DNA from 2 places in the Pectobacterium hainanensis genome. Region 1 is predicted to be linked to the other one. Evidence: predicted binding sites of a transcription regulator. Region 1 holds the regulator's gene; the other holds the start of a gene.
What was found. The regulator ArgR, encoded in region 1, controls arginine synthesis, uptake and breakdown. The targets are predictions, from matches to a motif close to ANTGAATAAAAATACANT.
Positions count from the first base shown of each region.

Region 2: a site for ArgR is predicted at 1,470-1,487, ahead of argA (amino-acid N-acetyltransferase). Genes of this name have one in related genera too.

Region 1 is NZ_JBJYIN010000015.1:4,102-12,011, reverse strand. It holds gene mdh (malate dehydrogenase) at 1-344, opposite strand, end outside; gene argR (transcriptional regulator ArgR) at 808-1,278, shown strand; gene tsaD (tRNA (adenosine(37)-N6)-threonylcarbamoyltransferase complex transferase subunit TsaD) at 1,369-2,382, opposite strand; gene rpsU (30S ribosomal protein S21) at 2,615-2,830, shown strand; gene dnaG (DNA primase) at 2,969-4,720, shown strand; gene rpoD (RNA polymerase sigma factor RpoD) at 4,876-6,711, shown strand; gene mug (G/U mismatch-specific DNA glycosylase) at 6,798-7,298, opposite strand; tRNA gene ACKPVM_RS14950 (tRNA-Ile) at 7,441-7,516, shown strand.
Region 2 is NZ_JBJYIN010000012.1:67,917-75,826, forward strand. It holds gene amiC (N-acetylmuramoyl-L-alanine amidase AmiC) at 1-1,107, opposite strand, end outside; gene argA (amino-acid N-acetyltransferase) at 1,520-2,851, shown strand; gene ACKPVM_RS13440 (MFS transporter) at 2,958-4,274, opposite strand; gene ACKPVM_RS13445 (L-talarate/galactarate dehydratase) at 4,549-5,745, opposite strand; gene ACKPVM_RS13450 (LacI family DNA-binding transcriptional regulator) at 6,123-7,124, shown strand; gene recD (exodeoxyribonuclease V subunit alpha) at 7,162-7,910, opposite strand, start outside.

The DNA.
Region 1 (7,910 bases):
CCGATGCAGGCTTTAGGACACGTACTGGCAATTTGTTCAACGAGGTTACGCACAATACCGGCATTAACATTGAACAAATCGGAACGATCCATGCCAGGCTTACGTGCAACGCCGGCAGAGATAAGAACAATATCAGCGCCCGCGAGCGCAGGTTTGGCATCTTCGCCACTATATCCCTTGATTTTCACTGCTGTAGGAATATGGCTCAGATCAACAGCAACACCCGGCGTTACCGGCGCGATGTCATAAAGCGATAATTCTGAACCTGAAGGAAGCTGGGTTTTGAGGAGGAGTGCGAGGGCTTGACCAATACCACCTGCCGCACCGAGAACTGCAACTTTCATCCTAAACTCCTTATTATCGTAAAATAAAAAAGTGCCGTGAATTCATTTAGTTATAAACAAAGCGGGAAAAGAAAATCTTTGCACACGTATTCATTCCGCATGTGCTGTAAGAGACAAAAAAATCACTATGTCCCTAATAATAAATCAAAAACAGCCATGCGTTTGAAAGGTAAGTAAAGTTAATGAGCACTGACGCTACCCCTTCAATGCACACAGCATTCAGTTAACAGACCAGCCACATTACACCAATCAATGACGCTCAAACAACATCATTTTGATAACATTTGATTCACTTTTATGTGATGAATGACGCATTTCTCAGACGGCTGACACAATGTGTTTTGGATTTCGTCAGAAAAATGACAGGCAATACCAGCAGATGAGGTTATAGGCATTTTCATTGCATAAAAATTCACTTATCTGCATAATAACAAAACTAACCACAATGCTAACCTGGTGCAGAATGCGAAACCCGACAAAACAAGAAGATTTAGTTAAAGCGTTCAAAGCGCTGCTAAAGGAAGAGAAATTCAGTTCTCAAAGTGAGATCGTGCAGGCTTTACAAGACGATGGCTTCGAAAATATCAACCAGTCCAAAGTCTCACGCATGCTAACCAAGTTTGGCGCCGTTCGTACACGTAATGCCAAAATGGAGATGGTATACTGTCTGCCAGCAGAGCTGGGCGTTCCTACCACGACCAGCCCATTGAAAAATTTGGTTCTGGATGTTGATTACAACGACGCTGTCGTCGTGATCCATACTAGCCCCGGAGCCGCACAGTTAATTGCTCGTTTGCTCGACTCCCTGGGAAAATCAGAAGGCATTCTTGGCACCATTGCTGGCGATGACACCATCTTCACCACCCCAGCCAGAGGCTTCAGCGTTAAGCAACTCTACGAAGCCATTCTGGTCTTATTCGAGCAAGAATTGTAAAGCACCTCATCATGGGAAACCGCGATAGCGCTCTGAAATTCTGTTAAAAAGAAGGAAACGCTCCAGTAAAAAATGACTGGAGCGCATTAATTAGAGCGCGGGTAACTCGGCCAATGGCCAGCGAGGACGCACAGAAACGCTGAGATCATGGCGTTGCCCATGCCGCAAACGAACCGTCCCTGCATAAGCAATCATCGCCCCATTGTCAGTACAAAACTCAGGGCGAGCATAAAATACCGCGCCACCTCGTTTTACCATCATCTCGCCTAACCGCTGACGTAACGTGCGGTTGGCACTCACCCCACCAGCCATAACCAGACGTTTGAAGCCGGTTTCATCCAGCGCCCTGCGGCACTTGATTGACAGCGTATCAACAACCGCATCCTCAAAAGCACGGGCAATATCAGCGCGCGTCTGGTCATCATCACCACTATTACGGATCGTATTGGCCGCAAACGTCTTCAGGCCGGAAAAGCTGAAATCCAACCCTGGTCTGTCCGTCATCGGGCGAGGAAACGTAAATCGTGTCGCATCACCAGCCAACGCCATTTTCGATAACATCGGCCCGCCGGGATAATCCAACCCCAACAGCTTTGCGGTTTTATCAAACGCTTCCCCTGCGGCATCATCAATGGATTCACCAAGCAGCCGATATTCGCCAATACCCGTTACGCTAATCAACTGTGTATGGCCCCCCGAAACCAGCAGGGCGACAAAAGGGAACTCAGGCGGATTGTCTTCCAGCATGGGAGCCAGCAGGTGCCCTTCCATATGATGCACAGGTATGGCTGGCACGTCCCACGCAAAAGCTAACGCTCGCCCCACTGTCGCACCAACCAGTAGCGCGCCAACCAGTCCTGGTCCGGCAGTATACGCCACACCGTCAATATCACTGGCTTTCAACCCGGCCTCTAGCAGCGCAGCCTGAATCAATGGTACGGTTTTACGCACATGATCACGGGATGCAAGTTCAGGCACCACCCCGCCATAATCGGCGTGCAGCTTCACCTGACTGTAGAGTTGGTTGGCAAGTAAACCGGCCTGAGTGTCATAGATGGCGACCCCAGTCTCATCACAGGATGTTTCGATACCCAATACGCGCATTACTGTTTGTTCCTACTTTTCATTACGCTACAAGCTCCCGACGAATGCAGCTTGCTTCATGCTCCAGATAGTCTACCATAAGCCCCCTGTTTTCTGCGCTGACGAAGGCTGAGCGTTTTATGATCACCACGATGCTTTACAAAGGTATCGCGTTTGCAGTAGAATTCCGCACCATTTTGAAAAGGCTGGCACAAGGCCAGCGGCAAACCGAATTTATTGAGGTGAGAGGCACATGCCGGTAATTAAAGTACGTGAAAACGAGCCGTTCGACGTAGCTCTGCGTCGCTTCAAGCGTTCCTGCGAAAAAGCAGGTGTTTTGGCTGAAGTTCGTCGTCGTGAGTTTTATGAAAAACCAACGACCGAACGCAAACGCGCTAAAGCTTCTGCAGTAAAACGTCACGCGAAGAAATTGGCTCGAGAAAACGCACGCCGCACTCGTCTGTATTAATTTTCAGGAGGGTTTCCTCCACCGCGTGATTAATCCGCAGACTTAGCAGTTGCATACGAAGGCCGTGCTTTCCGGAAGGAATGCGCGGCTTGTTGTCGTTTATAAGCTATCGTTTATAAGTTTAAGAAACAGGGGCTTATGGCTGGACGAATTCCACGCGTATTTATTAATGACCTGCTGGCACGCACCGACATCGTCGATCTCATTGACGCACGAGTCAAACTAAAAAAGCAGGGCAAAAACTACCATGCGTGTTGTCCGTTCCACCACGAAAAAACTCCTTCTTTCACCGTCAATGGTGATAAACAGTTTTACCACTGCTTTGGCTGTGGCGCACATGGTAATGCCGTCGATTTTTTAATGAATTATGATCGTCTTGAATTCGTTGAAAGTATTGAAGAATTAGCCACGATGCATGGCCTTGAAATACCGTATGAAACCGGTACAGGCCCCACCCAGTTAGAGCGTCATCAACGGCAAAGCTTGTATGCCTTGATGGAACAGCTAAGCGCATTCTATCAGCAAGCATTAAGTCAATCAGTGGGTACCCAAGCGATGCAATACTTGCAACGACGAGGGCTTAGTGCTGAGGTTATTCGTCATTTTGCTATTGGCTTCGCGCCTGCTGGCTGGGACAACGCGCTAAAACGATTTGGTCGCAACAGTGACGATCGCAGTACGTTGAACGATGCCGGTATGTTGGTGACTAACGATCAGGGACGTACCTACGATCGTTTTCGAGAACGCGTTATGTTTCCTATCCGCGATAAACGCGGACGGGTGATTGCATTTGGGGGACGAGTATTAGGTGACGGTACGCCGAAATACCTGAACTCCCCCGAAACAGAGATTTTTCATAAAGGCCGCCAGCTTTATGGCCTGTATGAAGCACAGCAAAACCATGCTGAGCTGAAACGCTTGTTAGTGGTTGAAGGCTATATGGATGTGGTTGCGTTGGCACAATTTGGGATTGATTATGCGGTTGCGTCGCTGGGGACATCCACTACGGCCGATCACATTCAGTTACTCTTTCGTGCGACCGACCACGTCGTCTGTTGTTACGACGGTGACCGGGCTGGGCGAGAAGCAGCCTGGCGCGCATTGGAAACCGCGCTACCCTATTTGAATGACGGTTTTCAGCTACGCTTTATGTTCCTGCCGGATGGTGAAGATCCCGATACGCTGGTTCGTAAAGAAGGCAAAGTGGCTTTTGAACAACGGATGGAACAGGCGTTGCCGCTGTCGCAGTTTCTTTTTGAGACGTTACAGCAGCAGGTAGACATGAGTTCACCCGATGGTCGAACCAAACTCAGTACGCTGGCATTACCGCTGATCGATCAAATTCAGGGGGAAACGCTGCGACAGTATTTACGTCAGCAGTTGGGCAACAAATTAGGCATTCCAAGCGATAGCCTGAATAAATATTTGCCCAAAGTGGCTGAGTTGGCTCAGCCTTATCAGCCACCGCAGCTAAAAGTCACAACTATGCGTATACTTATAGGACTTTTAGTACAGAACCCCAGGCTTTCAGCGGAAGTACCTGAACTTGCATTAGAAGGTTTAGAGGAAAGCAAAGTGGCGGGTCTGTCCCTGTTTCAGGATTTAGTTAAAACCTGTAACGCAAGCCCTGGCATGAGCATGGGATTGTTGCTTGAGAAATACAGGGATAGCAAATACCAGAAGCCGCTTGAAACGATGGCTTCCTGGAACCATATGATCGAAGAGGACGAGCTGGACGACAAGTTCAGGATAAGTCTGGCGGAACTCTACGATCAGTTGCTGAAGCAACGTCAGGAAACATTGATTGCCCGTGAGAAAACGCATGGGCTTAGCACCAAAGAAAAGCAAGAACTTTGGTCATTGCAACTGGCTTTAACCAGAAAAAACTGATTACCGAGGCTTAATTGCCGATAAATAGCAGAGTTGAACTCTGCAAAGAGCCGCTACAGGGGCTGCGGCGATAAGAAAAATACCCCTAATGCTATTGTTGGCGAATTACGCCGACCGACACCAACCCAAATACTCTGAAGTGTGGATACCGTCTTATGGAGCAAAACCCGCAGTCACAGCTAAAGCTACTTGTCACCCGTGGTAAGGAGCAAGGCTACCTGACCTATGCTGAGGTCAATGACCATCTGCCGGAAGATATCATCGACTCCGACCAGATCGAAGACATCATCCAGATGATTAATGACATGGGCATCCAGGTGATGGAAGAAGCACCGGATGCAGATGATCTGTTACTGGCAGAAAATACCAATGACGCAGATGAAGATGCGGCAGAGGCTGCTGCTCAAGTGTTATCCAGCGTTGAATCGGAAATTGGTCGAACAACCGATCCGGTTCGCATGTACATGCGCGAAATGGGTACCGTTGAACTGTTGACGCGTGAAGGCGAGATCGATATCGCCAAACGCATTGAAGACGGTATCAACCAGGTTCAGTGTTCTGTTGCAGAATATCCTGAAGCAATTACCTATCTGCTGGAGCAATATGATCGTGTTGAGGCTGGTGAAAGCCGCCTGTCTGACCTGATCACTGGCTTTGTCGATCCTAATGCGGAAGAGGATATTGCCCCTACCGCAACTCACGTTGGCTCCGAGCTTTCAAGCGAAGAAATGGACGATGACGACGAGGAAGAGGATGACGAGGAAGAAGAAGACGACAACAGCATCGATCCTGAACTGGCGCGTGAGAAATTTACTGAATTGCGTGAGCAATATGAAACCACCCGTCAGGTGATTAAAGCTCATGGTCGTAATCATGCCAAAGCCGCACAGGAAATTCTGAACCTTTCAGAAGTGTTTAAGCAGTTCCGCTTAGTGCCTAAACAGTTTGATTTTCTGGTTAACAGCATGCGTTCCATGATGGATCGTGTCCGCACCCAGGAACGACTGATCATGAAACTCTGCGTTGAACAGTGCAAAATGCCGAAGAAAAATTTCGTCACCCTGTTCTCTGGCAATGAAACGAATGAAACTTGGTTTGCCGCCGCGATTGCTATGGCCAAGCCATGGTCTGAAAAATTGCATGACGTAGCAGATGACGTTAAGCGCAGCTTGCAGAAATTACACCAGATTGAAGAAGAAACCGGTCTGACGATCGAGCAGGTTAAAGACATCAACCGTCGTATGTCGATTGGTGAAGCGAAAGCACGTCGCGCTAAGAAAGAAATGGTGGAAGCCAACCTGCGTCTGGTTATTTCTATCGCGAAGAAATACACCAACCGTGGTTTGCAGTTCCTCGACCTGATTCAGGAAGGCAACATCGGTCTGATGAAAGCGGTAGATAAGTTTGAATATCGCCGTGGTTACAAATTCTCGACCTATGCGACCTGGTGGATCCGTCAGGCGATCACCCGTTCTATCGCCGATCAGGCGCGCACCATTCGTATTCCGGTACACATGATTGAGACGATCAACAAACTGAACCGTATCTCTCGTCAGATGTTGCAGGAAATGGGTCGCGAGCCGACGCCGGAAGAACTGGCTGAACGTATGCTGATGCCAGAAGACAAGATCCGTAAAGTGCTGAAGATCGCGAAAGAGCCGATTTCAATGGAAACCCCGATTGGTGATGATGAAGATTCACATCTGGGCGATTTCATCGAAGATACGACGCTGGAGCTGCCGCTGGATTCCGCGACATCGGAAAGTCTGCGTTCTGCGACACACGACGTATTGGCTGGCCTGACCGCACGTGAAGCGAAAGTCCTGCGCATGCGTTTCGGTATCGATATGAACACCGACCATACGCTGGAAGAAGTGGGCAAACAGTTTGACGTTACACGTGAACGTATTCGTCAGATCGAAGCGAAAGCGCTGCGTAAACTGCGCCACCCTAGCCGTTCCGAAGTGCTGCGTAGCTTCCTGGATGATTAATTCATCCCTCCGCTAATCCACACACTCGATAGCCCCGGTTCGCCGGGGTTATTTTTTTACCTGTCAGCAGAACATTCTGTCTGCATTTACCCATGATGTAATGCCTGATACAGCGCTTGATAGGATGCCACCAGTGACTCGAGCGTCGCACGGTTCAACCCACTAGGATTTGGCAGTACCCAAACCTGGGTCTCGCCAATACATCGTTCTTGACGCCCCCATGAAATCTTCTTGATACCAAACGCCTGACTGAACGCCTGTTTCCCCAACACGGCCAGCGCACGCGGCTGATAGCGCTCCATCTTCTCAACAATTGCGTTCCCGCCTTGCAGCAACTCGTCTCTTCCCAGTTCGGCGGCTTCAACCGTTGGACGCTCCACCAGCATGGTGATGCCGCATCCGGTATCCAGCAGATGCTGTTCTTCCTCAGGCGTAAGCAAACGTTCGGTAAATCCAGATTGATGGATAACTTTCCAGAAACGATTGTTCGGGTTGGCAAAATGATAACCATGATGAGCTGTCGATAGCCCAGGATTAATGCCGCAGAAAACGACTTGCAGGTCCGGTGCCAGAATATCATTAATCATGCATCCTCTTAATATTATGCTTATCATTGCGATCGTAAAATCTAACAATAATAACAACAAGCTATCCTGAGTAGAAAACAGCCATCCAACTGAACAACTATAGACCTTGCCCCGAACATTACCGTATAATCATGCCCCGTTCGGCCCCTTAGCTCAGTGGTTAGAGCAGTCGACTCATAATCGATTGGTCGTTGGTTCAAACCCAACAGGGGCCACCAAATTTTATCTTTAAAATCATATAATTAAGCCACTTTTAACCGAGTGGCTTTTTAGTATCTAAATGTCAATGTCGCAAAAGTGTCTCAGCATATTTATTCCATCCTCGAATAGCCCATTATCGCTCAGCGCAAAACCAGATGAAGAAACACCGAAAAAATGGCGGTGCAACGGCTCATCACTATGATTTTTTTTCAGTTACATAAACTCAATAACATTCATCTAACATACTGTTTTATAATTATTTTTATTCAATCTTCATAACAATTGAAATTTCTTAATTAGATCCTTTTACTCGACAAAATCACAATAAAAACCTTATTTATCTGTCAGTTATATTTTCCCTTCGATCCTTTCCAGATCCTCAAAACTGAAAAACACTGAAATTCCTTTCAA
Region 2 (7,910 bases), on a different contig from region 1:
GGAAGGGATATCCGGCGCTTTCAATACCGCAAAACCCGCCTGATCGACACTGTTTTTATGCAAGCGGTTTACTTTGCCTAATCTGGTCAGAATTTCCTGACCAAATTTCAAACTATCGCTAATGGTAACCGTCTGCACCAGATCAAACATGGTATGGTCAAGATAGCGATCGCCACTCATACTCACACCACCAATCAAATCCGACTCGTTCTGCGTTTGTGCCAAAAAGTTAGCCGCTGTGCTGGTTGCCCCTTTTTTCGATAAGGCAAATACCGACGATCCTCTGGCGGAACGATTGGTGAACGCATCCGCATGAATAGAGATAAACAGATCGGCTCGCTGCTTACGGGCTTTCGCCACACGTACACGTAATGGGATAAACACATCCTCATTACGAGTCATATAGGATTTCATATTGGATTCACGATCGATCAGCGTGCGTAATCGCCGGGCAATCTGCAAAACAATGTCTTTTTCACGCGTCTTGTTTTTACCAATCGCACCGGGATCCTCTCCACCGTGGCCAGGATCCAGCATAATAATCAACGGACGATCTCGACCGGCCTTCCCTGCTTTAGGCGCCTCTGCTGGCAATGTCCGCTCCAGATCGCCCTTATTGTAATCTTCCAACAACGCCAGCAATGGGTCTTCTTCGTTATCGTACTTACCTGCGTCAGGATAAAGATCCATCACCAGACGATGCTTGAATTCAGCCACCGGATCCAAAGTAAACAATTTGGCACTGGCGTTCTGCTTCAGTTCCAATACCAACCGCACGGTATTTTTATCAAATTGGCCGATACGAGCTTCTTTAATCAATGGATCGTTTTGCTGAAACTGAGCAGAAATATTCTTCAATACGCTGTTTAGATGGATACCTTCAATATCCACCACAATACGATTTGGGTCACTGAGGGCAAACTGCTTGTATTTCAATACACGGTTAGATTCCAGCGTAACGCGGGTATAGGAAGAGGAAGGCCAGACGCGCACCGCGATGACCTGCACCGTTGCCGCCAGCCCTACGCCACTCACACTTAACAGCCAAGTTGCTGCTGCGCTTTGCAATAAGCGCCGCCGAGTCAGGTTGTGATTCGAATGAGACATGCAACTCCGGTCTGATTACTGTGTCATTGCCAAAAGCAAAATAAGAAAATTATCAAAAACTTTAACGAATCTCCCCTGTGCTGTCATGCAAAAATCATGTTTATGTTTTATATCTTTATTTCTAGCGAACAGAAGAAAACAACTTCCTTTCCTCTTTTCCCATTATCACCGGAGTGAAATGCGCGGTACGACCGTCAGCGGCCGGATGACCAACGTGTGAATGATAGAGCGATTCGACTAACTTGAGAAATGCGCCTATTTACACCTAAACACCATTGCTGACATGAGCTGAAAGCAGGGTGAATGCTGAATTTGTCACTAAAATTTCGGCGTAGCTACTTACCCCTTGCCTTTTGCCTCATAAAGAATAAAAATACAAAAATTACGAATAAAAATGCAAAGAGGGCTCACAGTGAAGGAACGTAGTACAGAACTGGTTCAAGGCTTTCGTCATTCAGTTCCTTATATTAATGCCCATCGTGGCAAAACGTTTGTCATCATGTTGGGCGGAGAAGCCATCGAACATGAAAACTTCGCTAACATTGTCAATGATATCGGGCTACTACATAGTCTGGGGATCAAACTGGTTGTGGTGTACGGTGCCCGCCCGCAGATCGATGCGAATCTGACAACTCATCACTACGAGCCCCATTACCATAAAAACACCCGTATCACGGATAACGTTACGCTGGAACTGGTTAAACAGGCCGCAGGTATGTTGCAGCTAGACATCACCGCACGGTTATCAATGAGCCTGAATAATACGCCGCTACAAGGGGCACATATCAACGTGGTGAGCGGCAACTTTGTTATCGCCCAACCACTTGGCGTCGACGATGGTGTGGACTACTGCCACAGTGGCCGCATTCGCCGAATCGATGAAGAAGCGCTGCACCGCCAGTTAAACAGTGGAGCGATTGTCCTGTTAGGCCCCGTTGCCGTTTCCGTCACGGGTGAAAGTTTCAACCTGACCTCGGAAGAAGTTGCGACACAACTGGCCATCAAACTGAAAGCAGAAAAGATGATTGGTTTTTGTTCCTCACAAGGTGTGATCAACGAGGAAGGCAACATTATTTCTGAGCTTTTTCCCGATGATGCCCAACGGCGTGTGGAAACACTGGAAGCCAGTGGTGACTATCACTCCGGCACCGTGCGTTTTTTACGCGGGGCGGTGAAAGCCTGCCGCAGCGGAGTACGGCGCAGCCATCTGATTAGCTATCAGGATGATGGAGCCTTACTACAAGAACTGTTTTCTCGTGATGGTATCGGGACACAAATCGTCATGGAAAGCGCCGAGCAGGTACGGCGAGCGACGATTAACGATATCGGCGGCATTCTGGAACTGATTCGCCCGTTGGAACAGCAAGGAATATTGGTCAGACGTTCCCGCGAACAGTTGGAAATAGAAATCGACAAGTTTACCGTCGTTGTGCGCGACAACCTGACCATCGCCTGTGCAGCTCTTTATCCTTTCCCGGAAGAAAGCATTGGTGAAATGGCCTGCGTTGCCGTTCACCCGGACTATCGCAGTTCTTCACGCGGCGACATGCTGCTGCAAAGAATCGCGGCACAGGCTCGCCAGCAAGGGTTACATAAGCTATTTGTTCTGACGACCCACAGCATCCATTGGTTCCAGGAGCGCGGGTTCTTACTGGCTGAAGTAGAAATGCTGCCGAAGAAAAAGCAGGCGCTATACAACTATCAGCGTCGCTCAAAAATTTTGGTGCTGGACTTAGTCAAATAGTCGAGAGGTGTGGCGCTAGCGTATTAATAAGCATAAAAAAAGCTGTTCCGGAGGAGTGCAAATCTGCGGAACAGCAATGTGTCAACAAGACACTAATTACCCGATGTTATGGTGCTGACGACCCCGACTCGATTTTGATACGTTCTAACGGTCCGACGATAAATAAATAGGCAACAAGACCAATTGCGCCCATCGATCCCACATATAAAATGGCGTAATCAAACGACTGTGTGGATGACAAAATAAAGCCAATAACCAAAGGGGTAATAATACTGGCCATGTTGCCACACATGTTAAAAACACCACCTGCAATACCTAATACTTCTTTTGGCGAAGTATCGCTTAATACACACCATCCCAGATTGCCAAATCCTTTCGCAAAAAATGCCAGGCTCATCGCACCAATAACCACCACTTCAGAAGTGGTATAGTTGGCCGTAACAATCGTACAAGATAGCAACATGCCGCACACAATCGGAAGTTTACGTGACAGGGTCAGGCTATAGCCGCGCCGCAATAAATAATCAGAGAAGATCCCGCCGATTAACCCACCAATAAAACCCGCAATGGCAGGAATTGAGGCAACTAACCCCACCTTCAAGATTGACATTCCTTTTGCCTGATATAGGTAGGTCGGAAACCAGGTCAGAAAAAACCAGGTAATAGACGTCACACAAAACTGGCCGATATAAACACCGATCATCATACGATTAACGCAGACAGATTTAATTTGTGAAAACGTAATTTTATCTTTCTTTTTATTCACACCAAGATGAGGTTCCCCACCACCGGCAGAAATATAATCGATTTCTTCCTGGTTGATCTTCTTACTTTTAAATGGTTCCTGAACATAGATGAACCAAAATATCCCAAGTACTACACCAATGGCACCAATATAATAAAACACATAGTGCCAACTTAAATTATGTAAAATAATTGTCATTAATGGTGTCACGATACCCAGGGAAATATATTGAGCCGCTTGGTAAACTGATGTGACAAATCCCCTTTCTTTGTTTGGAAACCATTGCACACTGAGGCGACTATTGGCAGGGAATGCTGGTGCCTCAATAGCCCCCATTAATAAACGCAGGAAAATAAGCGCCATGAGCGGTGAAGAAAACAGATAGATCGTTCCCTGGAACATCGTCACAATCGACCAGGCGATCAAAGCCACACCATAAACCAAACGGGAACCAAATCGGTCGAGCAATAATCCACCTGGTATTTGCATAATGACATAGGAAATACCAAAAGCAGAAAATGCCATCCCCATGACCTCTGGGTCAAAGCCTAATTCTTTACTCATAAAAGGGGCAACAACAGAAAGTGTTGCCCGATCTGCATAATTAAAAACAGTTGCTAAAAAAAGAAACACTAATATCGTATATCGAACATTTGTTCGTTTTTTTAATATAGTCATGACAAACAACTCCCGTCAAATAGGGTTGCATTTAATTAGATTAAGTAGGTGTACAGCTAATTAACGTGGCTAATAAAATAAAGAGTAACCACGTGACCATTCGCGAAATAATTCAAGTCTCAGGATAAACGTTATCGCATTGAATAACGCAAATCGTTGCCGCGCCAGAGCAAGACGCATTCATATGACTTGTCACACGGCAAGCGAAGGTCAAATCTGTCGGCAACACATTTGACCATCCAATGCACAGACAACGCAAAGTATCGCGAGTCTATCAGGGGTGTTTACCAAACTCGCAAGTCAATGCCGTCCATTTTCTTGCTTGTTCGCTCAGTGTAAAACCAAGCCCTAAACGGTCGGAAACCCACATACGGCCATCACGTAACTCCAGTTGTTCATTAAAGAGTGGGTTTAACCATTCAAAATGTTCCAGCCAGGGTTCAATCGGGTAAGCCGCCGCCAAATGCAAATGCACTTCCATGGCAAAATGTGGTGCGAGTTTGCGACCATGTTTTGCAGCTAAATCCATAATTTTCAGGAAAGGCGAAATCCCTCCGACGCGTGGCGCATCAGGCTGCACAAAATCACTGGCGTTCCCAAGAATCAGTTGCTCATGTTCACGGAAACTGGTCAGCATTTCCCCCGTCGCAATCGGCGTATCCAGCGCCGCCGCCAATGCCGCATGCCCTTCTACATCGTAAGCATCAAGCGGTTCTTCAATCCAAATGAGGTTAAACGCCTCCATTTTCCGCCCCATACGAATCGCCGTTTCACGATCCCATTGCTGATTCGCATCCACCATCAATGGGAAGTCGTCTCCCAACGCTTCACGTACCGCAGTCAGTCGACGGATATCCTCTGCCGTATTCGGTTGACCAACTTTCAGTTTTATCCCGCCAATGCCGCTCTCACGAGAAATCACCACATTTTTTAACACTTGTTCTAATGGCGTATGCAAAAAACCGCCAGACGTGTTGTAGCACTGTACGGAGTCACGATGGGACCCCAACAGTTTCGCCAGTGGCAAACCCGCACGCTTGGCTTTCATATCCCATAGCGCAATATCAATGGGGGAAATCGCCTGTACAGCCATACCGCTACGACCGACAGATGCCCCGGCCCATAGCAGCTTGGTATAAATTTTATCGATATCGTTGGGGTCTTCACCAATAAGATTATCTGCAATTTCTTTGGCATGAGCGTAAATACCCTGCCCACCTGCACGTTTTGAATAACTGAAACCCACACCCTCAAACCCATCCCGGCTACGTATTTCAGCAAAAATAATGGCGACTTCGGTCAGCGGTTTTTGCCGTCCGGTCAAAACCTTGGCGTCACTCACTGGTGTTGCTAATGGCAGGAAGGCCAGAGAGATTTTTACCCATTCAATCCGATCGCCTGTCTCGGCGGCCGTTTTAACATTCGTCGTTTTCGCATAGCTGACAGCATCTGAGTTCGCACTGAGAGTCATTGGTCCTTCTCCTTTAAAAATGATTGCGCAAACATAATCAATCAACCAAAGTAAAATGAACACAAAAAGAGCTCAAAGATGCAAAACAGATCACAAATTAATCTTTATTGCGCTAAAAAAGAAAAAATAGCCACAATAAAAACAATGAAATCACTCATCAAAAACAACAATGATAACGCAACCATTTTATGCAAACCGCCAATACCAAAGAAAACTCACATAAAAGGACGCGTACATAAATACAAAGTCGCAATGCCGGTATACCTTCGTCTTATGAATAATCATGTTTGGAAAATACGTCACTTCAACGATAATCTGATACACAGGAAACCTGGAAGACTGAGGGCATAAACCGAGTGAAAAACGACAAAAACACCATGACTAGCCCGGTACGCGCTCCCACACTGGAAGATGTAGCCAGAGCCGCAGGGCTTTCGCCGATGACCGTCAGCAGAGCGTTAAATAATCCCAAGATTGTTCGAGCGGAAACCGTGACCCGGGTGATGGAGGCGGTCCGTGCGACAGGTTACATTCCTAACATGTTAGCGGGCGGGCTGGCTTCAAAACGCAGCAAACTTATCGCGGTCATCGTTCCACAAATCAATAATGGTATGTTTGTTGATACCATTCAGGCGATTAGTGATGAACTGGCAACTCGTGGTTACCATATGCTGCTGTGCGTTGCCGGTTATACGCATGAATCAGAAGCCGATATTGTCACGACAATTCTCTCTCGTCGTCCTGATGGCATTGTTCTTACGGGGATCCATCATTCTCCCACACTCAAAAAGATTATTCTCAATGCCAACCTTCCCATCGTTGAAATCTGGGATTTAACGCCAACACCACTTGATATGCTGGTTGGGTTTTCTCACGAAAAAATTGGCAACACCATTGGCAACTACCTGTTAAATAAAGGCCATCGACAATTTGGTCTACTATGGACAGAAGATCGGAGAGCCGGACAAAGAAAAACCGGAATTTATGAAATTGTGCAACATCACCCTGATTGCCACATTCAGGAAATTACACTTCCCCTGCCAGCGACACTGGCACTGGGCCGCCAAGGATTGAGCGATCTGCTCTCGCATGGCAATAGATTTGACGCCATTATTTGTAGCTCAGATACTCTTGCTCAGGGAGCCATTATGGAGGCGGAATCAAGAGGCTTGAATGTACCGGGAAAGCTAGCAGTCATCGGCTTTGGCGATCTGAACTTTGCTGAACACAATACACCGTCGATCACCACAGTCAGAGTGGATCGTTGGAAAATAGGTAGAGATGCCGCCACGATGTTGGCAGACAAAATTGAAAGTAAGCCGATTGCAGATGCCATTGTTGACATTGGGTTTTCACTGATTGAACGAGAATCAGCCTGACTTTCACGTTCGCTAACGCATACCAGCTAACACAACGCTAGCAAACAGGTTCATTATCGTCGTCAGAAGAAAACATCATCTCTATCCGTTCCACCAATCCACTGTGTCTCTGGGTCGGTGTTTTTACTGCACGGTACAGAATTTGCCTCTCCGTATACAGCGATAAACGCTGGCGGGCACGAGTAACAGCGGTATACACCAACTCTCTCGTTAGCACGGGCAAATAATGATTCGGCAGTACCAGTGAGGTGTGCTCAAATTCAGAACCCTGCGATTTATGTACCGTCATCGCATAGGCTGTTTCATGAGGGGGCAAACGACTGGGTGCGACGGCCTTCAGTTTTCCATCTGGTAATTGAAAATAAACGCGCAATTCGTCTTTTTCATTCATTAGCGCAATACCAATGTCGCCGTTAAACAACCCCAGAACCGCATCATTCCGCTCAATCATCACCGGACGGCCAACATACCAGCGATTCAGCATATTGTGATGCCGACGAATCAGCCCCGCTTTATGCAACGCCAGTTCAATACGCTGATTCAACCCTGATACGCCAAACGGCCCCTCACGCAGGGCGCACAATTGGCGATAACGCTGAAATGCCGACAGTACGGCAACTGGCCCAGTTCCAGCAGCGATAAGCTGTAAATAATCACGATACCCGTCAACGCACTGATCCAGAATACGTTGGTAGTCGTCCGTATTTACCAGTGGATGACAGGAAATATCGGTAAAATCGTCATCCAATACCGCACGTACACGCCGATCGTCACCGCTATTGACCG